3 regions of the Lactiplantibacillus sp. 3062 genome follow, and region 2 is predicted to be linked to each of the others. Evidence: predicted binding sites of a transcription regulator. Region 2 holds the regulator's gene; each other region holds the start of a gene.
What was found. Region 2 encodes CtsR, which represses protease genes until heat stress. Its sites were predicted from a motif close to TTGGTCAAAAAAGGTCAAANA; they were not measured.
Positions count from the first base shown of each region.

Region 1: clpB (ATP-dependent chaperone ClpB) is a predicted target of CtsR. The motif match lies at 4,187-4,207, and genes of this name have one in related genera.
Region 3: ACWQAU_RS05360 (Bax inhibitor-1/YccA family protein) is a predicted target of CtsR. The motif match lies at 5,290-5,310, and genes of this name have one in related genera.

Region 1 covers NZ_JBVAYE010000002.1:144,992-152,798, forward strand. The annotation lists gene ACWQAU_RS03670 (O-antigen ligase family protein) at 1-602, opposite strand, end outside; gene ACWQAU_RS03675 (tRNA (adenine(22)-N(1))-methyltransferase) at 1,156-1,863, shown strand; gene ACWQAU_RS03680 (Nif3-like dinuclear metal center hexameric protein) at 1,850-2,872, shown strand; gene pepT (peptidase T) at 2,911-4,149, shown strand; gene clpB (ATP-dependent chaperone ClpB) at 4,266-6,869, shown strand; gene ACWQAU_RS03695 (hypothetical protein) at 7,226-7,366, shown strand; gene ACWQAU_RS03700 (YjzD family protein) at 7,526-7,726, opposite strand.
Region 2 covers NZ_JBVAYE010000008.1:430-8,236, forward strand. The annotation lists tRNA gene ACWQAU_RS10805 (tRNA-Leu) at 1-29, shown strand, start outside; tRNA gene ACWQAU_RS10810 (tRNA-Thr) at 33-105, shown strand; tRNA gene ACWQAU_RS10815 (tRNA-Gly) at 130-201, shown strand; tRNA gene ACWQAU_RS10820 (tRNA-Leu) at 210-295, shown strand; tRNA gene ACWQAU_RS10825 (tRNA-Arg) at 306-379, shown strand; tRNA gene ACWQAU_RS10830 (tRNA-Pro) at 387-460, shown strand; tRNA gene ACWQAU_RS10835 (tRNA-Pro) at 511-584, shown strand; gene ACWQAU_RS10840 (CtsR family transcriptional regulator) at 1,075-1,542, shown strand; gene ACWQAU_RS10845 (ATP-dependent Clp protease ATP-binding subunit) at 1,561-4,065, shown strand; gene ACWQAU_RS10850 (TetR/AcrR family transcriptional regulator) at 4,244-4,846, shown strand; gene rpoB (DNA-directed RNA polymerase subunit beta) at 5,093-7,807, shown strand, end outside.
Region 3 covers NZ_JBVAYE010000002.1:489,682-497,488, reverse strand. The annotation lists gene sufD (Fe-S cluster assembly protein SufD) at 1-337, shown strand, start outside; gene ACWQAU_RS05385 (cysteine desulfurase) at 321-1,559, shown strand; gene sufU (Fe-S cluster assembly sulfur transfer protein SufU) at 1,546-2,013, shown strand; gene sufB (Fe-S cluster assembly protein SufB) at 2,010-3,416, shown strand; gene ACWQAU_RS05370 (metal-sulfur cluster assembly factor) at 3,710-4,048, shown strand; gene ACWQAU_RS05365 (helix-turn-helix domain-containing protein) at 4,072-4,959, shown strand; gene ACWQAU_RS05360 (Bax inhibitor-1/YccA family protein) at 5,499-6,215, shown strand; gene polA (DNA polymerase I) at 6,478-7,807, shown strand, end outside.

The DNA of each region.
Region 1 (7,807 bases), on a different contig from region 2:
AGTAAGCCGACCAAAAACCAGTTTATGAGCGGCCAGCGCGTGAAGGGGTGAACACTTCCATGACTTAACTGTGTCAATAGTAAGCCGAGGGCAATCAATAATAAACAGCAGGCATCATTTGGATTATAGGCGGACCCGAACAAGCGATTCTGATTAGCAGCATAGCCCCATAATAGGTCACCCAGCATGAACTTCAGCCACGTTGGTAATGTCAATACTTGGTTAAGCCAGTGGAAAGCAAAACCACTAATTGTAATATACAAGCCAAATTGGATGATAAATTTACGAAGCTCGTGCCAAGCAATCGACTGCGTGGACTCACGACACAACAACCAAAGATTGCCCAATACAAAAAGCATTAGGACAGACAGAATAACACTACGATAATCGTGGTGATTGAGATTGAGCGTCGTGATGCCCATTAATAGGACGATAAACCCTAGCAACGGGTCGTGCCGACTGAATTGTCGTGGATGTTTGAGTAACGCCAGCCATTGCCACCGGCTTAAATAAATCAGCCATCCGATACCTACCGGCGGCAGAATAGCTAATAATTTTAGGCCAGTCAAAAATGGCGACGTCGTTAAAAGACGTTTTCGCATGGTTAATCAAACTTTCTCTCATTAAATAATATGTCGCTTGCCAGTCGACATTAGCCATATTATGGCACGTCTGCCTGTCATCCAAACTTGCATTAATAGAATTTTAGTTAGTTTGAACAAAGCTTAGGAATTTTCAGGAAAATTTAACCAGCTGAATGCGTATTCACAGTGAAGCATGGTAAAATATGATTAGTAACGTACGGTGATACGGGTGCTATCCTGAATCACCATTGAAATGCGTTGGTTTTTAAGGTCAAAGATGATTGGCCAACAAAGGTCTAATCTAGTGTGCGACCTTTGTTCAGACTGCTAACTTCCAGGCCATTGGGTATCGCCATGATCTTAGTTGAACCTCGTTGGGTATTTCTGATAAAGAGCCGACCCGTAATTCAACGACCAGCACGTTTCGATTTTGGTGCATACTAAGGATAGCGAGTGACGTGCGTGGTTAGTTAAACTGAATAATTAAAACAATTGAACCGGGTGGATTTGACCACAACCACTGAAAGTTAGTCGTGTGGGTAAATCTTCCCGAATTAAAGGGGAACTGTATGTGGATGCAAAACAATTATCAAAACGATTAGCAACGGTTGGCGCTTTCGTTCAGCCGGGCGCCCGCGTGGCCGATATTGGGTCAGATCACGCTTATTTGCCAGCTAATCTCGCATTAAATCATCAAATTAGTTATGGTGTAGCTGGTGAAGTCGTCCGGGGGCCCTTTGAAAATGCGCGTCATGAGATTCAAAAGCTGGGGTTAACGGATTGCTTAGTGGCCCGTCTAGCTGACGGTCTTGCTGCGATTGAACCAGCTGATCGTATTGATACGGTCACGATTGCCGGGATGGGGGGCCCTTTGATTCGCCATATTCTTGAACAGGGGCCGACCCAGCTCGCCGGTGTTCAACGGTTGGTACTCGAGCCTAATGTTGGTGAAGCGACCGTGCGGGAATGGCTGGCGGCCAATCAGTTTCAAATTGTAGCTGAACGAATTCTAGCTGAAGATGGCCATACTTATGAGATTCTTTGTGCTGATCGGGTTGATCATCAGGTGACGTATACGACGGCTGAACAGATGTTTGGCCCGTTTCTGCTAGCTGAGAAGTCGCCGGTGTTTATCGCTAAGTGGCAACGTGAGTTACAACGAGTAAATGCGGCGGTTGCGCAAATGCAACGGGCTAAAGTGATACCAGAGGAACAGTTAGCGCTGGCTCACGCTAAAATCAAATTGATGGAAGGAGTCTTGACGGATGCAAGCAAGTGAATTAATTGCGCGTTTTGAAAAATTTGCGCCACTCAAGTTGAAGTGGGAGCATGATCCCACCGGATTACAAATCGGCGATCCTCATCAGGATATCCACAAGGTGTTAGTTACCCTGGATGTGCGGCCGGAAGTTGTCCAAGAAGCCATCACGATCGGTGCTGACATGATTTTTGCTCATCATCCCGTCATGTTTCGACCGGCCAACAATCTTGATTATCAGGATCCTCAGAAAGCAATGTATGCAGAACTTGCAGCTCACCACATCTTGGTGTACGCGGCCCATACGAATCTGGACTGTGCTGAGGGCGGAATGAACGATTGGCTTGCGGCGGCCTTAGACTTGCAAAATGTGCAGGGATTGGTTCCTGGGTATCGTGCACAGGCTGTTAAGTTGACTTTAACGGTACCGACCAATCAAGTTGAAACGGTACAGGAATACTTAACGAATACCGTGGGTGCCACGCTAGATCGTTACGCTGTCAACTCGGGTGAACAGTTCAGCGTCGACTTACTAGCCGATCAGATTCCAACTGCGGTAGCGGGCATTAATGACTTAGCCGCTGACACGTGGGATTACCAGGTCGTGCAACTGTTGTCTGGCGGTCATCAGTATTATATGGGCCGAGTCGGTGATTTGCCGACACCGTTATCAGCGCAGGCATTTGCCGAACAGTGTAAACAAGTATTTGGTGTCAGCGGCCTGCGACTAGTCAGTGCCGATCCCCGACAACGGATTACCCGTGTGGCCGTCCTGGGCGGCGATGGTGGTAAGTTCTATCCCCAAGCGTTGCGAGCAGGTGCACAAGCTTACGTGACCGGGGATGTCTATTATCACACCGGTCATGATATGCTGGCAGCCGGGTTGACGGTCATTGATCCAGGCCACCATATCGAGAGTATTTGTAAGTCACAACTCACTAAGCTGTTTGATCAGTGGCGTGTACAAGCTGGCTGGCCAATCGAGATTGTGGCGTCTCAGCTGAATACTGATCCGTTTACCTTCATCTAAGTTAATCATGAACTTTAATAAGGAAAGGAAGTTATCATATGTCAAAATATCCAAACTTAATTTCAGATTTTTTAACCTTTGTCAAAATTAATAGTCGTTCAGATGAGGAATCAACGACAATTCCTTCGTCACCACGTGAAACGGCCTTTTTAAAGCAATTAATGAGTAAGCTCACTGATTTAGGCTTGAGCGATGTTGAACAGGATGCGCAAAGTGCGTACGTTTTTGCGACGATTCCTGCGAATAGTGACAAAGCTGTTAAAACTCTTGGCTTTATTTCACATATTGATACGGCTGACTTTAACGCGGAAAATGTCAATCCACAAATTGTTGACAATTATGACGGTGAATCAGTTATTAAGCTCGGAAACGGGGACTATGTGCTGGATCCGGCGGTCTTCCCAAACTTAAAGAACTATGCTGGTCACACGCTGATCACAACTGATGGAACCACGCTGCTTGGAGCTGATGATAAGTCTGGCGTTGCTGAAATCATTAGTGCTGCGGAATATTTGTTGGCCCATCCTGAGATCAAGCATGGCAAGATTCGGTTAGCTTTTGGTCCCGATGAAGAAATTGGGACTGGTGCTGATCACTTTAATGTGCCTGCCTTTGGCGCCGATTATGCCTACACCGTCGATGGTGGTCCGCTTGGTGAACTGGAGTATGAAACGTTCAACGCGGCCCAAGCGACGGTGACGATTACAGGTGTCAACGTTCATCCAGGGGAAGCTAAGGATAAGATGGTCAACGCCTTGCAGTTAGCCGTTGATTTTCAATCGGCGTTACCCGCACATGATGTCCCGGAACACACGGAAGGCCGTGAAGGGTTCTTCTTCTTGCTTAGTTTAGACGGGACCGTTGACAGCGCTAAGATGACTTACATTATTCGTGATCATGACCGCGATAAGTTCGAAGCACGTAAACGGTTATTTATGGCGGTTGCGGATCGGCTGAATTTGGCTGACGGTGTGGCCCGGATCAAGGTCGACATGAAGGACCAGTATTACAATATGCGCGAAATCATTGAAAAAGATATGCGGGTCGTTGAATTGGCCAAACAAGCCATGCTCAAGCTCGGTATCACGCCAGCCATTTATCCGGTTCGTGGTGGGACGGATGGCTCCAAGATCTCATTTATGGGCTTGCCGACACCAAACTTGTTTGCTGGTGGTGAGAACATGCACGGTCGGTTTGAATACGTTTCAGAACAAGTGATGGCCCAAGCCGTGGACGTTGTCTTACAAATCGTTCAGGATAATTATGACCAGGACTAAATCCTTGACCTTGTTTGACCTTACGGGTTATACTCTAATAGTCAATAAAGGTCAAACAAAAATTGGCAGCTATGACGGCTGCCTTTTTGCTACCGTTTTTGAGGAGGTACGTAAATATGAATCCAGAACAATTTACAGAAAGTTTACAACAAGCCTTACAACAGGCACAACAAATCGCACAAACACGGCGCCATCAAGAAATTGGGGTGCCCCATCTATTTAAATTTTTAACGCAACCAGGCGAACTGGTTCGGCAGATCTTTAGTGAGGCCGGCGCTGATTTAGACCAATTACAAACAGAGCTCGACCGTGAGCTGGATGACATTGCCGTTGTTAGCGGTGGTAACGTTCAGTACGGTGGCAGTATGAGCAGTAGTCTAGCTACGCTGATGCAGGCTGCCGATGCTAAGCGCAAAGCGTTAGGTGATGATTACCTTGCGACCGACACTTTGGCTTTAGCGCTGATGGATCAAACTGGTGATCAGTTGACCAAATACTTGAATCAGCAAGGCATCACGGCAGGACAAGTCAAGAATGCCGTTGATCGTATTCGCGGGGGTCAACGGGTCACGTCACGTAATCAGGAAGATCAGTATCAAGCTTTGGAAAAGTACGGCGTCGACTTGGTTAAACAGGCGCGCCAGGGGAATCAAGATCCAGTAATTGGCCGGGACGAAGAGATTCTGGACGTTATTCGGATCTTGTCACGAAAGACGAAAAACAATCCTGTCTTGATTGGTGAACCGGGAGTTGGGAAAACGGCCATCGTGGAAGGTCTAGCACAACGAATTGTTCGTGGTGATGTGCCGGAGAACTTAAAAGATAAGACGTTGTTCTCGCTAGATATGGGGTCTCTGATTGCCGGGGCGAAGTATCGTGGTGAATTTGAAGAACGACTCAAAGCCGTCCTCAAGGAAATCAAGAAGAGCGATGGGCAGATCATCATGTTCATCGATGAAATCCATAATATCGTTGGTGCTGGTAAGACAGAAGGCAGTATGGACGCCGGTAACTTGTTGAAACCAATGTTGGCGCGGGGAGAACTTCATTTGATCGGGGCCACGACGTTAGATGAATATCGTCAGTACATGGAAAAGGACAAGGCACTCGAGCGGCGGTTCCAAAAAGTATTGGTTGCTGAACCGAGTGTTGAAGATACAATCAGTATTTTACGTGGCTTAAAGGAACGCTTTGAAATCCATCATGGTGTTCGGATTCATGATAACGCCTTAGTGGCCGCTGCCAAGTTATCTGATCGTTATATTACGGATCGTTACTTGCCAGATAAGGCCTTAGATTTAGTAGATGAGGCTTCTGCTGAAATCCGGGTCGAAATGAACTCCAACCCAACGGAATTAGACCAAGTCAACCGACAATTAATGCGTTTAGAGGTCGAGGAAGCCGCCTTAAAGAATGAAACTGACGATGCCTCCGTTAAACGGCTAGCGGATGTGCAAAAAGAACTCGCCAGCGCAAAAGAAAAACAGCGGGCTTTATCCGAACGCTGGGACAGTGAAAAGAAGAGCCTCCAAGCGTTAAGCGACAAAAAGTCGGCGTTAGACAAAGCTAAGCACGACTTGGAAAATGCTGAAAATAATTATGATCTGGAACAAGCAGCTAAGTTGCAGCACGGGACGATTCCCAAGCTGGAACAAGAGTTGAAGGCCATGGAAGCCAATGATCATCATGAAGATTGGTTAGTTGAGGAATCCGTCACGCCAGATCAGATTGCAAACGTGGTTTCCCGGATGACAGGAATCCCAGTAGCCAAACTGGTTGCCGGTGAGCGGGAGAAATTATTACACTTGGCGGACCATTTGCATGAACGAGTGGTTGGTCAGGATGCGGCGGTCGATGCCGTTTCGGATGCCGTATTACGTTCGCGGGCCGGTTTGCAAGATCCTAATCGTCCCCTGGGTTCTTTTATGTTTTTAGGCCCAACTGGGGTTGGTAAGACGGAATTAGCGAAAGCATTGGCTGAGAATTTGTTTGACGCCGATGATCATATGGTTCGGATCGATATGAGTGAATATATGGAGAAAGAGTCCGTTTCGCGATTGGTCGGGGCGGCACCGGGCTACGTTGGTTACGAAGAAGGCGGTCAGTTGACCGAAGCTGTCCGGCGTAATCCGTACTCGATCGTGTTATTCGATGAAATTGAAAAGGCGCATCCAGATGTGTTTAACATCTTGTTACAAGTATTGGATGACGGTCGGTTGACGGATGGTCAAGGACGGACCGTCGACTTCAAAAATACCATCTTGATTATGACGTCGAACTTAGGATCAGAGTTGCTACTGGCGGGGGTTGATGACCAGGGTCACTTGTCGGCCGATACCCATCAACAGGTTATGCAGCTGGTTCAAAGTCGATTCAAACCGGAATTTTTGAACCGAATCGATGACATCATTATGTTCACGCCACTACAGTTGGGCGCGATTGAGGAAATTGTGGTGAAATTGATTGATCGGTTGTCTGCCCGTCTCCAAGATCGTGAGATTACACTGAAAATTTCTGACGAAGCGAAGAAGTGGATCGCTAAGCAGGGGTATGAACCGGCATACGGTGCCCGGCCGCTCCGGCGCTTTATCACGAATCACGTCGAAACACCGCTGGCAAAAGAGATCATTGCGGGGCGCGTGGCACCAAAATCGACAGTCGCCATTAATTTGATGGACGATCACTTAGTCTTCGAAAACCAATCGACCCAGCCGGCATAAGCGTAATCACTGATTTGAACGCGTGATAATGCGTTTCAGTGACGATAATTGGGCCAATAAAAAGCTGGACCGTGAGCACCTTGCGATGCTCACGGTCCAGCTTTTTTTAGGCGGATTATTATTGTGACTTGGTTGAGCCTATGATTCTGGATGGCTTGATCGTGTAGGTGTGAGGCAGCTATCTTTGGTTTATGATGATGGTAGCCGCGCTTAGCTTCGGACGAGGGGGACCTTGCGCCCGTGCGTTTAACCTCATACTGAGAAAAGAGTTGTTACCGCCGACGCTGTCGTGTTAAGCTACTCCAAAATCGAGGAGTAAGCGAACATGGACGACGATCGTAAAAGGTTTGACCAGTATGCAAAAAATGAATCGAAAAATTAATGTACAACGTGGTTCTTTATCAGCGGCCGATTTGGCATTTTGGGCAGCAGCACAACGCGCAAAGCAGAAATATGCCAAAACGCTGCAAATGCTCAAAGCAAGTGATGGATCGTAAGCGTCATTAATCTGAATGTTAGGGTCGGGTATGTACCAGCATTCTAGTTGGCTGGCGCGTCAAGCACACAACAAAAAAAGACGAGTAACCGCAATCGGGATACTCGTCTTTTTTTGTTGTGCTGAGACTAAGCGAAGCAAAGCCTCTGGTTGTTTTTAATTACTTATTATCTGAACCTTTAGCGGGTTGGGAATGATTAGTAATATAAGTGATGCTGTTGACCACGATTAGCGCAAAAATTGCGGCAACGATGCCAATTTCACCAGGATTATAGGAGAGTTGTTCGAGGGCGCCACCGATATAGCCGATGACTTCACCGAAGAGGACACTCCAAAAGATAATCGTAAGTTGTCTCATCATTTTCCGACACCTCCCAATGAAAATTATTTTAACACACCGACAGGAAAAAGCAATTAGGTAATAACGGGATATTAAGGCTTT
Region 2 (7,807 bases):
ACGTGGGGGTTCGAGTCCCTTCACCCGCACATGCCGACTTAGCTCAGTTGGCAGAGCATCTCACTAGTAATGAGGAGGTCGGAGGTTCGAATCCTCTAGTCGGCATTTACAATTTAATAGCTTTATTATGCGGAAGTAGTTCAGTGGTAGAACATCACCTTGCCATGGTGGGGGTCGCGGGTTCGAATCCCGTCTTCCGCTTTTAATTTGCCGGGGTGGCGGAATTGGCAGACGCACAGGACTTAAAATCCTGCGGTTAGTGATAACCGTACCGGTTCGATCCCGGTCCTCGGCATTTTAAATAAGCACCCATAGCGCAATTGGATAGAGTGTCTGACTACGAATCAGAAGGTTGTAGGTTCGACTCCTACTGGGTGCATTAGTATCGGGAAATAGCTCAGCTTGGTAGAGCACCTGGTTTGGGACCAGGGGGTCGCAGGTTCGAATCCTGTTTTCCCGATCGTTTAACACAGTCTTAGTTAAGTGCTAAGGCTTTTTATTTAATTTTCTCGGGAAGTAGCTCAGCTTGGTAGAGCACTACGTTCGGGACGTAGGGGTCGCAGGTTCAAATCCTGTTTTCCCGATTACGGTTAAACCAACTAATCCAGTCATTTGGCTGGATTTTTTTTATGACCTTTTTTGTAAGCATGGGTGTTTCAACGGTCAGGGGACACTTTTGCGACGTTACTCACTAAGTCAGCCATGTGAAGAATACGGTGGTTGTGACTCATAATCCCGACAAGGCAACAGCCACTGTTAGTCATGAGCTCGGAGAAATTAGTCTCGGAACTGCTGTTCATCGTTGTGATACAAGTGCCCATCGCCTGCAATGAGGAGTGACTCAACTTGACATATTCTAAATAGGTAGTTCAATGAATATGGAGACCTAATAATTTAATCATTATGAGGTTCTAAACGGTTGAATCAATTGAAAGCAAACGTTTGGCGTGCTATGCTGTAACAACCGTTAAGCACATGCTAGTCCGCGGTTTGGGTGAAATTCTTTGCTTTTTTCCATTATCCTCGTATAATAATAGTCAATATTAGTCAAAGATAATGAAAAGGGTGAAGCACATGCAAAGTCAAAATATCTCGGATATTATTGAAAAGTATTTAAAAAGTATTTTGGCGGACTCGGAGCATGTTGAAATTCGACGGTCAGAAATTGCCGACCTTTTCAACGTGGTACCCTCACAGATTAATTATGTGATTAAGACCCGGTTTACGATCCAAAATGGTTACTTAGTTGAAAGTAAACGTGGCGGTGGTGGTTATATTCGCATTGAGAAGGTTAATTTGGTCGATGATGCTGATGTGTTGGACGCCCTCATACAGGTGATCGGCGATTCAATCACACAACGAGATGCTTATGCGGTCGTCCAAAGTTTATACGAGGACGACGTCTTAAATCGTCGAGAAGCGCAATTGATTTTAGTGGCGATTGACCACGAGACGTTAGGATTAACGGACCGGGACTTAGAAAACAGTCTGCGGGCCCGGATAATTATCGGAATCTTGAACCACTTGCGTTACGAAAGCTAAAGAAAGCGAGGAATCGCAATGGATAACTTATTTACACCTAGTGCCAAAAGTGTGCTGGTACTGGCACAGGAACAGGCCAAATATTTCAAGCATCAGGCAGTTGGTACGGAGCATTTGCTATTAGCATTGGCCATCGAAAAGAATGGAATTGCTAATAAGGTGCTACAACAATATGCCGTTAGTGAAGATGACATTCGTGAAGAAATCGAACGGTTCACTGGCTATGGGACGTTGAGCAATGTTGGCAAGGATACTTACTTGCCATATTCACCAAAGGCCAAAGAAATTTTGTCCGTTGCCGGTGATGAAGCAAAACGGCTCGGTGCCAACAAGATTGGAACGGAACATTTGTTGTTAGCGATGCTCTCTGATGAAAGTATCCTTTCCTCGCGAATTTTAATGAATTTAAACTTAGATCTAGGTCAGACGCGTAAAGTCGTTCTTCGCAAGCTAGGTGTCAGTGACGCCATGAGTAAGCGCAAGGGTAACGCGGCTAATCGCGGTGGCAAGAAGACTGAAGGAACGCCAACCTTGGATTCTCTGGCGCGCGATTTGACCCAATTAGCTAGTGAACAAGAAATGGACCCGGTAGTAGGTCGTTCCAAGGAAGTCAAACGGGTCATTCAGATCCTGTCACGGCGGACGAAGAATAATCCGGTCTTGATTGGTGAACCTGGGGTTGGGAAGACTGCAATCGCCGAAGGTCTAGCCCAAAAGATTGTGGCCGGTGATGTGCCAACTGATATGGCAGATAAGCGCTTGATGATGCTCGATATGGGGTCACTAGTCGCTGGGACAAAGTATCGTGGTGAATTCGAAGACCGCCTGAAAAAAGTGATTGATGAAATTTACAACGATGGCCATGTGATCTTATTTATCGATGAATTGCATACCTTGATTGGTGCCGGTGGTGCTGAAGGGGCTATTGATGCCTCTAATATTCTGAAACCCGCACTTGCACGAGGGGAACTCCAAACGATTGGGGCAACCACTTTAAATGAGTATCAAAAGTACATTGAATCTGACGCTGCGTTGGAACGGCGTTTTGCAACGGTCATGGTCAATGAACCGACCGAAGACGAAGCCGTTGAAATCTTAGATGGACTACGGCCACGCTATGAAGAACATCATCGGGTTACGATTACGGATGAAGCTGTTGATCAAGCAGTCAAGCTATCCAGCCGGTATATCAGTGATCGTTTCTTGCCTGATAAGGCCATTGACTTGATGGATGAGGCGGCAGCTAAAGTCCGCATCGATCAGATGGATCAACCAACGAAGCTATCCAAGAACCAGGACAAGTTAGCGCAACTGCGTGAGGATAAGGAAACAGCGATCGAAGCACAAGATTTTGAACAGGCCGCTGATATTCGTAAGCAGGAGATGCAACTGAAGCAACGCCTAGATCGAATCGAAGCTGACCAAGACGCCGAAGTGACTGAGGGGGCAACACCACACTATGATTTACAAGTCACAAGTGAGGATATTGCTCAGGTCGTTGCCGAATGGACCGGGGTTCCGTTAACGCAATTGCAAAAATCTGAAAGTGAACGCTTAGTTAACTTGGAAAAGATTTTGCATGAACGGGTTGTTGGGCAGCCAGAAGCCGTATCCGCAGTGGCTCGTGCTATTCGCCGTGCGCGCAGCGGGTTGAAAGATCCGAGTCGGCCAATTGGTTCCTTTATGTTCTTAGGACCAACTGGGGTTGGTAAGACGGAGCTAGCAAAAGCCTTGGCAGCAGCGATGTTCGGGTCTGAAGATAATATGATTCGGATCGACATGTCTGAATACATGGAACGCTATTCGACTAGTCGTTTGATTGGCTCGGCACCTGGTTACGTTGGTTATGACGAGGGCGGTCAGCTGACAGAGAAGGTTCGCCAGAAACCATACTCGGTCGTGCTATTTGATGAAGTTGAAAAAGCTCATCCGGACGTCTTTAACATTTTGTTACAAGTTTTGGATGACGGCTACTTGACGGATTCTAAGGGTCGGAAGGTAGACTTCAGAAATACGATTCTGATTATGACGTCGAACCTTGGGGCAACCACACTTCGTGATGAAAAATCAGTTGGTTTTGGTGCAACTGATAAGGCCAATGACTACAATGCGGTTGCTGCGACGATTCGAGCAACGTTAAAACAGACGTTCCGCCCAGAATTCTTAAACCGGATCGACGAAACAATCGTCTTCCATTCATTGAATAAGGAAGAATTACACGAAATCGTTAAGTTGATGTCACAAGAAATTGTTGATCGAGTGGCCCAACAAGGTATCAAGATCAAAATCACTCCGGCTGCCATTGACGTGGTTGCGAAGGCTGGCTTTGATCCTGAGTACGGAGCACGACCAATTCGACGGGCATTACAGACTGAAATCGAAGATCGGTTAAGTGAAGAATTATTGACTGGCGCGATTAAGGTCGATGACCAAGTTACGATTGGTGCTAGCAAGGGTGCCATTACAATTAATATTAAAAACCAGCCTAAGGCAGATGGTCGTTCGACCGTTTCCTCAAAGTAGGCGCGATTAAATTAAAGATGACGCTTGAAGTGGTAGTCCACTTCAGGCGTCATCTTTTAGGTTCAATCGGTATTAAGATGCTACCCACTGAAGTGAACTGTAGGATCTGAGGCTGGTGGTTCGGTGCTGATTGGTGTAAATTATAATAGGAAATAAAGTCAAGAAAGAAGATGATAACATGGCGACACGAGCCGAACAGATGGCGAAGACGCACCAGGCAATTTTAGACACAGCCCGGGAACTGTTTTTAAGAAATGGGTATGATGCGACAAGTACGCGCGACATTGCGAATGCGATTGGCATTACGCAGCCCGCGCTTTATCACCATTTTAAAGATAAAGAGGTCATCTTTCTGGCTGTCATTACGACGGTCGGTGCGGAAATCAAGGCTGGCATTGAAGCGATTCAAGTCCGTGCGGATTGGTCTCCGTTGGATCAATTAACAGAAGTCTCGCTATTACTAACGCATAAGCATCCGGCTGATGTCTTCACGTTAATTCATTCCAGTTTCAAAGCATTAACGCATGAACATATTCGCGAGTTGGGCGGCATATTTGTTACTGATTATGTGAAGCCGATTCAAACCGTTTTTGAGCAACCTGACATGCAACTACATGTGGGGGTCACACCACAGATGGCGACGAATTTCTATATCACCAGCTTGAGTCCACTGTTTAACAGTTTTCATCAAATCGGTGATCCTCATGCTGACGAGCGGACCCGCGTTCAAACTCTTTTAAAGATGATCTTATACGGGGTTGCGAGTGAACCAGAAAACTAATGGCGGCAGAGAAGTCTACTAGTTGACAACTAACGTTATTCGATGTATATTATAACTTGTCTGTAACCGTGAACTCGAGCGAACGCGCAATCTATTGTCTGTGCGGCTCGTTAATATAAATCCAAAAATAGTCAACTTAAGCGACTATTTTTGGTTTTTTTATGCCTAAAATTCGGTCAAAAACGCATTTGTAACACAAATGTAATATTTGACCGGAGGTGGCGGGTTCCGGAATAATAAGAAGGGGTGAACAACTTGGCCGGACATTTAGTAAAATACGGTAAACACCGTACCCGTAGAAGTTATGCACGTATCAAGGAAGTTCTTGATTTGCCTAACTTGATCGAAATCCAGACCGATTCTTACCAATGGTTCTTGGATGAAGGTCTCCGGGAAATGTTTGAAGATATTATGCCGATCGACGATTTCGCAGGAAAACTTTCACTTGAATTTGTCGACTATCAATTATTAGAACCAAAGTACACCGTCGAAGAAGCTCGTGAACATGATGCCAACTACTCGGCACCATTGCACGTTACCCTACGTTTAACTAACCATGAAACTGGTGAAATTAAGTCGCAAGACGTATTCTTCGGTGATTTTCCATTAATGACTGAACAAGGGACGTTTATTATCAACGGTGCCGAACGGGTCATTGTTTCACAATTGGTTCGTTCACCCGGCGTTTACTTCAATGAAGAATTAGATAAAAATGGGCGTCCTAGCTACGGCACAACGGTTATTCCTAACCGGGGTGCTTGGTTAGAACTTGAAACTGACGCCAAGAATGTCTCATACGTACGGATCGATCGTACGCGGAAGATTCCATTGACGGAATTAGTCCGGGCCTTAGGCTATGGTTCTGACGATGACATTATTGACATGTTGGGTGAAACTGACAGTTTGATGTTGACGTTGGAAAAGGACGTTCATAAGAACACCGACGACTCCCGGGTTGAAGAATCCTTAAAAGATATCTACGAACGGCTACGTCCTGGTGAACCTAAGACGGCTGACAGTTCGCGGAGCCTATTGACTGCTCGGTTCTTCGATCCAAAACGGTATGACTTCGCACCAGTTGGTCGCTACAAGGTTAACAAGAAGTTAAGCATGAAGACGCGCTTAATGGACCAAACGTTAGCTGAGACATTAGCTGATCCTGATACTGGTGAAGTTATTGCGCAAAAGGATACGGTCATTGACAAGAATGTCATGGCTAAACTATCCCCATACTTGGAACGTGACGACTTTAAGACGGTTACTTACACACCATCTGACGAAGCCGTTGTTACGAATCCAATGGTCTTACAAGTTGTTAAGGTTTATTCACAAAACGACCCTGAAAAGGTTGTGAACGTGATTGGTAATGGCAACATTGATTTGAAGTTCAAGCACATTGTGCCTGCTGATATCATTGCTTCCATTAATTACTTCTTCAACTTGCAAGAAGGTCTTGGCTCAACCGATGATATTGATCACTTGGGTAACCGGCGGATTCGTTCCGTGGGTGAATTATTGCAAAACCAATTCCGGATTGGGTTATCCCGGATGGAACGGGTTGTGCGTGAACGGATGTCGATTCAAGATGCTGCGACGGTAACGCCACAACAATTGATTAACATTCGCCCAGTGGTTGCTTCAATTAAGGAATTCTTTGGGTCATCACAATTGTCACAATTCATGGACCAAACCAACCCCTTAGGTGAATTAACGCATAAGCGGCGTTTATCAGCCTTAGGACCTGGTGGTTTGACTCGTGATCGGGCCGGATATGAAGTTCGTGACGTGCACTATACCCACTACGGTCGGATGTGCCCAATCGAAACGCCTGAAGGCCCTAACATTGGTTTGATCAACAGTTTGTCTTCTTATGCGAAGGTCAACCGTTACGGCTTCATCGAAACGCCATACCGGCGTGTCGATTGGACAACGCATAAGGTTACCGATAAGATCGACTACTTAGCAGCCGATGAAGAAGACCAATTTGTGATTGCACAAGCCAACTCTCCATTGAATGATGATGGTTCTTTCGTTGAAGACACTGTTTTAGCTCGTAACAAGGAAGAAAACTTGGAAACGCCAATCGAAAATGTCGATTACATGGACGTTTCGCCTAAACAAGTGGTTGCCGTCGCAACGGCATGTATTCCTTTCTTGGAAAACGATGACTCTAACCGTGCTTTGATGGGTGCCAACATGCAACGACAAGCGGTGCCGTTACTTGATCCTCACGCGCCATTAATTGGGACTGGGATTGAATATAAAGCTGCACATGACTCAGGGATTGCCTTGATTTGTCGTCATGAAGGAACGGTTGAATACGTTGATGCTCGCGAAGTTCGCGTTCGTCGCGATGATGGTTCATTAGACACTTACAAGTTAATGAAATTCCGTCGTTCTAACGGTGGTAAGAACTATAACCAACGGCCAATCGTTAAAGTTGGCGATCACGTTGATAACGATGAAGTCTTAGCCGATGGTCCAGCAATGGAAGGTGGGGAATTAGCCCTTGGGCAAAACCCATTAGTTGCTTTCATGACTTGGAATGGTTATAACTTCGAAGATGCCATCATTATTAATGAACGTTTAGTCCGTGAAGACGTCTACACGTCAATTCATATTGAAGAATATGAATCAGAAGCACGTGACACCAAGCTTGGACCTGAAGAAATGACTCGTGAAATTCCTAACGTCGGGGAAGATGCATTGAAGAACCTTGACGAAGACGGGATTATCCGGATTGGGGCCGAAGTTAAAGACGGTGACATCTTGGTTGGTAAGGTAACGCCTAAAGGGGTTACGGAATTGTCAGCTGAAGAACGGCTTCTCCATGCGATCTTTGGTGAAAAGGCGCGTGAAGTTCGGGATACGTCACTCCGGGTTCCTCATGGTGGCGGCGGTATCATCCAGGACGTTAAGATCTTCACTCGTGAAAACGGTGATGAATTATCTCCTGGCGTT
Region 3 (7,807 bases), on a different contig from region 2:
TAACGGAATCGGTCACATTATTCACGGGGCCTCCGGTGCACATGCTGAACAGGAAAATCGGGTTTTGATGATGTCTGATGATGCCCATGGTGACGCGAACCCAATTCTATTGATCGATGAAAATGACGTGTTAGCTGGACATGCAGCAAGTGTTGGTCAAATTGATCAAAATCAAATGTACTATTTGATGAGTCGCGGGATTGATAAACCACAGGCCCAACGGTTGGTTATTCGGGGCTTCTTAAGTACCGTGATTGGTGCGATCCCATCGAAGACTGTCCGGACTCGCTTAACGAACACGATTGAAAGGAAGCTTGAAGATGGCATCCAATTTTGAGACGTTACGGTCAGATTTTCCCATTCTAAACCAACAAGTGAATGATGAACGACTTGTCTACCTGGATAATGCGGCGACTGCGCAGCGCCCCAACCAAGTCGTGGATGCGCTCGTTCACTTTTATCAACACGATAATGCCAATGTTCATCGCGGTGTGCACACCTTAGCAGAGCGGGCCACTAGTCAATACGAAGCTGCGCGCGCCAAGGTGCAACGGTTCATCAATGCTGCAAAAACGGATGAAATCGTCTTCACCAAAGGGACGACGGATAGTCTCAATCTGATTGCCAGTACTTATGGCGAAGCCAATATTCAAGCGGGTGATGAGATCGTCATTTCCATTATGGAGCATCATAGTAATTTAATTCCGTGGCAACAGTTAGCATTGCGTAAGCACGCCACCTTGAAATATATTGAGTTAACGGCGACTGGTGAATTGGACATGGCCGATGCTGCCAACAAGATTACGGATCGAACAAAAATTGTTTCAGTGACCCATGCTAGTAATGTATTGGGAACGGTCAATCCAATCAAGGCGTTAGCACGATTGGCGCATCAACACGGTGCCGTGATGATTGCGGATGGGGCGCAAGCAGCCCCTCATATGCCGGTCGATGTCCAGGCACTCGATGTTGATTTTTACGCATTTTCAGGGCATAAAATGCTAGGACCAACCGGTATTGGCGTTCTATATGGTCGTGAGAATTTATTAGCTACGATGCCACCGTATCAATTTGGTGGTGAGATGATTGGCTTTGTTCACCGTGATGACAGTACCTGGGCGGAACTACCGTGGAAGTTTGAAGCGGGCACTCAGAACATTGCCGGTGCGATCGGCTTGGGCGCGGCGGTTGATTATTTGACGCAACTCGGTATGGATCAAGTTCAGCAACACGAACAGCAATTAGTCAATTACTTATTGCCTAAGTTGATTGCAATGCCTGGTGTCACGGTCTACGGTCCCCAAGATCCCCAACATCATACGGGCGTCATCGCCTTTAATATCGACGGTTTGCACCCGCACGACGCGGCTACCGCGTTGGATATGGAAGGTGTCGCCGTTCGCGCGGGTCATCACTGTGCACAACCCCTGATGGCAGCGCTCGGCTTAGTAGCAACTGCACGGGCTAGTTTTTACATTTACAATACACAAGCGGACGCTGATCAATTATTAACGTCACTCCAAGCAACAAAGGAGTTTTTCGAACATGGGACTGTCTAAATTAAGTGGCTTATATCGCGAAGTGATTTTAGATCATGGTGATCATCCGCATCATAAAAATGCGTTGCCAAACGCAACACATGCCATTACGTTGAAAAATCCAACTTGTGGCGACGTCATCAATTTGGCTATTCAATTGGATGCGCATGATCAAATCGAAGATATTGGATTTACGGGTGAGGGCTGTACCATCAGTCAAGCATCGGCCAGTATGATGACGGATGCGGTGATGGGTAAGTCGAAAGAACAGGCATTGGCAATGGCTAAGACATTTTCGGATATGGCGATTGGCAAGCAACACCCGCAGGCCGATATGGATGCCTTAGAAGACGCCGCAATTTTATCGAATATTATGCAATTTCCGGCACGAATCAAATGTGCCACGCTAGCTTGGTGGGCTTTGCAACGGGCATTGCTTGCTGAAAATGGCAATGAGGAGGAATCAGAAGTATGAGTGAAGTACCTGACGTGGTAAAAAATGACCGTGATTATGAATATGGATTTCATGACGATGTCAAACCAGCATATTCAACTGGGCGAGGATTAACGGAAGCCACGGTGCGCGAAATTTCCGCGGCAAAACATGAGCCACAATGGATGTTGAATTATCGGTTAAATGCCTATCATGAGTATTTAAAGATGCCGATGCCTAAGTTTGGCCCGGATCTCACGAAACTCGACTTGAAGGACATGCTGTATTATCAGAAGATGACCGATAAAAAGTTCCGTGACTGGAAAGAAGTCCCAGCTGACTTGAAGCGGACGTTCGACCGGTTAGGTGTGCCTGAAGCTGAACGGAAATACTTAGCCGGTTCATCGGCGCAGTATGAATCTGAAGTCGTTTATCACAATATGCGTAAAGATTTTGAAAAGTTAGGTATTATTTTTACCGATACCGATACGGCGCTTCACGATTATCCAGAACTGTTCAAGAAGTGGTTTGGGAAACTCGTCAAACCAACCGATAACAAGTTTGCGGCTTTAAACGCGGCGGTCTGGTCAGGTGGGTCCTTCATTTACGTGCCTAAGGGTGTCCAGACGAAGACGCCAATTCAGTCATATTTCCGGTTAAATGCTGAAAACTCGGGTCAGTTTGAGCGGACTTTGATTATCGTGGAAGATGGTGCCAGTGTCGACTATGTCGAAGGGTGTACGGCCCCTAATTATTCTTCAGATAGTTTGCACGCGGCCGTTGTTGAAGTCAATGTTGAGCCCAACGCTTACTGCCGTTATACAACGATTCAAAACTGGTCTGACAATGTTTATAGCCTGGAAACTAAACGAGCTGCAGCGGCCGAAAATGCCACGATGGAATGGGTCGATGGGAATTTAGGTTCGAAGGTTACGATGAAGTACCCAAGCGTTTATTTGAATGGGGAAGGTGCCCGCGGGACCATGTTATCGATCGCGGTTGCCAGCAATGGCATCCACCAAGATTCTGGTGCTCGGATGATTCATAATGCTAAGAATACCTCCAGTTCGATTGTTTCGAAGTCCATCGCTAAGACTGGTGGTGCGACTGATTACCGTGGAACCGTGCGTTTTGCCAAGCATTCAGACGGTTCCAAAGCGCATGTTGAGTGTGATACGATCATCATGGATGACCAGTCGTCTTCCAACACGATTCCGTATAATGAAATCGACAGTGCTAACGTCGCGATGGAACACGAAGCTAAGGTGTCCAAAATCTCAGAAGAACAGCTCTACTACTTGATGAGCCGAGGAATTTCAGAAGCTAAGGCAACCGAAATGATTATCATGGGATTCGTAGAACCATTTACGAAGCAATTACCGATGGAATATGCTGTTGAATTAAACCGGTTAATCAGCTTTGAGATGGAAGGTTCAATCGGGTAGTAAGGGGGATTGGTCAAGCTGATGTTAAAATAAAACTTGAGTGGCATGCGAGATTGCGATTCGAGTTTTTTGGTTAAATGATTGTTGATGAATGTTAGCCATTATAATCGTGCCAGCTAGGATGGTTGATAATTGTAGTAATTTAAAATTGTATCTCGGTTAGTGTTTTTATCATGCTGATTCGCCTTTTCGTTAATATTGGCGACGTACTTTATTATAAATTAGGATTATTAACGTATATTCTAACAATGGTATAATTAAAAACAGTTTTAAACAGACAGGAGTGTGGCAGAATGGCAGACGAACTTGGCGAGGATAAGGCCCTCTCACCCGTTGAAGACGCGGTCATGAAGTCGTTAGAGCAGGTGATTGATCCAGAACTGGGCGTTGACATGGTTAACCTTGGTTTGATCTATGGTGTTGACGTAGACGATAATGGTAGCTGCACGGTAACGATGACGTTGACGACGATGGGGTGCCCATTAGGAAATTTATTGGCAAGTCAAATTAATCAAGCAATTATGAGTGTGGATGGTGTTAAGAATTGTGAACTTGACTTGGTCTGGGAACCTGCTTGGGGAATTGATAAAATGAGTCGTTTTGCTAAGGTTGCCCTTGGCATTCATGGCTAACGGGTGAGACAAGGTGGTGTGCGATGGATATTGAAAAGTTTATTACCCGGCGAAAAGCTTTAAAAATTTCACAAGTCAAATTATCAAACGGAATTTGTACGCAGGCGACTTTAAGTAAGTTTGAACGGCGTGGGCGAGTACCAGCATTAGCAATTTTAAATCAGCTCTGCGCTCGTCTGGGATTGACAGTTGATGATCTAAGTGAAAACCAGGCTAATTCAGTGACCCAAATTCGACAGCAACTTGATGAGATTGAGCGACGACTGATGATGGAAGATTATCAATCAGTCCTGCAATCATTGGTAGACCTGAAAGTTGAGCAAATTGATGCGGTACCTTCACGGATGCAATATTACTATTTATGTGGCATGCTAAGTTCGTTGGTTAATGGAACAGCCAGTGATATTTGTTTTTCCTTCTCGCAAATCGTTGATGATTTGGATAGGGCTCACCAAACAATTTTCACACCGCTAGCTTATGTCGGTCTGGGTGTCATGTATGGCCGGTTAGCTGAGCCTGAGAAAGCTCAATTTTATTTCAGGAGAGTACGATACTATGTCGAGCACGCTGGCTCATCAGGATATGCAAATGATTACTTACGGCTGTTAACCCTAATCTTTTATACGGCAGAGTATTACGCAATTAGTGGTGATTTCGTCACAAGTAATCGTCTAATAGATGATGGGGTAGCGCTTTGCTCAGATGAACATGTCACGTATTACTTACCAAGATTGAAATACTTAGCGACCGAGAATGCTGTTAAGCAACAACTTTCGGATAAATTGATTAAGCGGTTAATGAGTGAAACAGAAGCTTTTGCACGGATTAATCATAATCAAGTTGTTGAGGTTAAGGTAGCTGCATTGCGACAACGATATTTGCAGGGTATTTCTGCTTCAGAAAACAATTAACAAGACAATGGCTAGATTTAGTGTTTTATTGTAGTTTCCAACATGCTAAAACTAATCAATGCTTTGTACATTAAATAATAAGAAGTCCCACACTAGCAAGTCAATACTAGTGTGGGACTTCTTATTTAGAAAGTTATGTATGACGCCGCCCGCCCCTAAAAAATCTTCCCCGGATGTCCCGCAAAAAGTCCTACCGATTGAAGTTCTATTATAAACGCTTATGGTGTCCCATTCCGGAAAATCCTAATGTAGCGGTAATCCATTAAAGACAATGATTGAATAGGATTCAATTAAACATAAGAAATTCTTATTAAATTCACAGGCACAAACTATTTTACCTTCTTTGACTAATTTGATAGACTTAAGTTAAGAAAGTTGAGGTGACTGATTGAGATGGCTAGTCATAGGCAAATGATTGACAAACTAGTGTGGTGTTGTTACTAGCGCAGTCCGCGTTAGTAACGATGCACAAACTCAATTTTTAATCTTAACTCGGAAAAAGTAACGAGTAGTCAATTTTTAGGTGAAAGAGGGATTTTATGAACAATTTTCAAAATGACCCACAACCACGGACCATCAACACACAAGTTGGCCTCCGTAGTTTCCTAACTAAAATGTATGGGTTTATGACAATCGCCGTGTTAGTTTCGGCCTTTACCGTTTACTTAGCGATGACCACGTTCCAAGCACAAATTAATGCCGCCTTTTCACAACACCCATTCATCTTCTTGATGATCTTCATTGTCAGCATGTTTGTGATGATTGGTGGGATTCAAGTCAACGCGACACGCAATCCAGCGATGAGCTTCACCTTACTGATGCTCTTTGCCATCATCTTTGGGGTTGAAATGTCAGTGACCTTGTCCTTATACACGGGTGCCGTTATCACCGGTGCGTTCGTTGCAGCTGGAGCTGTATTTGCGACCATGGCGGTGATTGGGACGACGACTAAGCGTGATATTTCACGTATTGGGACGCACTTGATTGCAGCTTTAATCGGGTTGTTTGTCGCTTCACTGGTCAATATGTTCTTACAAAGTGCCATGATTAGTTACATCTTTTCATACATTGGTGTATTGATCTTCGCCGGCTTATCCATGTGGGACGCTAACCGGATGCGCAACATGTATTTACAATATGGTGACCAGGTTTCATCGACTGGTTTGGCCGTTACTGGGGCCTTACAATTATACTTGGACTTCGTTAACTTGTTCCTCTACTTCGTCCAAATCTTCGGTGGCTCAAGCCGCGACTAATCATTAAGATAATTATTAAGGATTATGACCAAGATGTCATAATCCTTTTAATTTACCGAAAATGAGTTATTTCACGGGTTTTCGGTGGACCGAACTCCCGTTTTACTTAATTGTTTGGTACAATTATAAGGGTAAATAATTAGTCGTTCAGCCTGTACTGACAGGCGCTGCGAATCAGACCGTCAATCGAGTGGTATTAATGGTCTGAGTGACGGATTTTCATAAAAATGATGATTTAAATTAAGAGATGGGGAGCAAACTAATGGCAAAAAAATTATTACTGATTGATGGTAACAGTGTGGCATTTCGGGCGTTCTTTGCGTTGCATAGTCAACTGGAACGGTTCGTAAATCCAGACGGCCTGCATACCAACGCCATTTATGGCTTCAATACAATGCTTGACCACATGATCAAGGCAGTCGAACCCACGGATATGTTAGTGGCTTTTGATGCGGGTAAGACCACGTTTCGAACAGCCATGTACGATAATTACAAGGGTGGCCGGGCTAAGACGCCTAGTGAGTTTTCTGAACAAATGCCGTATATCAAACAGCTATTAGACGCGTATGGTATCAAACATTATGAATTAAAAGACTACGAAGCCGATGACATTATTGGCACACTGGCCGCTCAAGCGGATCAAACCGGCTACACCACGACGGTCGTCACTGGTGACCGTGATTTGACGCAGTTGACGACCGAGCATACCACGGTGGCCGTGACCGTTAAAGGTGTTTCTGAAGTGGAACACTATACGCCGGCGCACGTTGAAGAAAAGCTGGGCATCACACCGGCACAAATTATTGACATGAAGGGGTTGACAGGTGATACCTCGGATAACTATCCGGGTGTCACCAAGGTTGGTGAGAAGACCGCCCTTAAATTACTCAAACAGTATGGTACGATGGAAGACATTTATGAAAACATCGATGCCATGAAGCAGAGCAAGATGAAGGAACATCTGATTGAGGATCGCGAACAAGCGGCGCAGGCTAAGGTGCTAGCAACAATCAAGCGGGATGCGCCGATTGATGTTCAATTGGCTGATTTATCCTATGATGGCCCGGATCTTGACCAGCTGGCCGCGTTTTATCAGAAGATGGACTTTCAATCATTTTTGAAGAAATTACACCTACAGTCGGACGAACCAGCAACGCCCATTGATTATACCGTCTTGACGAAAGCTAACCTGACGGAATTGCAACAATTTACCGATCACGTGGACTTTTATTTGGAGATGCCAACGCCGAACTACCACACGTCGGCCTTTGCTGGCTTTGCCATCGGAGCGGATGATCACTGGTACATCAGTCGGGATGTGGAATTATTAATGCAACCGACTGTGGCTGATCTCTTGAGTAGCACAACGATTACCAAGGACGTTTTTGATATGAAACGCACGACGGTCGGGCTTAATCGTTTGGGTATTCAGCTAGGTAAAGTCGATTTTGATCTTTTACTCGTTTCATACTTATTAGATACAAATGATAACAGTAACGACTTGGGAAGTTTAGCTGAGCAACACGGGTACACTGACTTGCCGAGTGACGAGACCGTTTATGGTAAGGGCGTTAAGCGCGCTATTCCTGAAG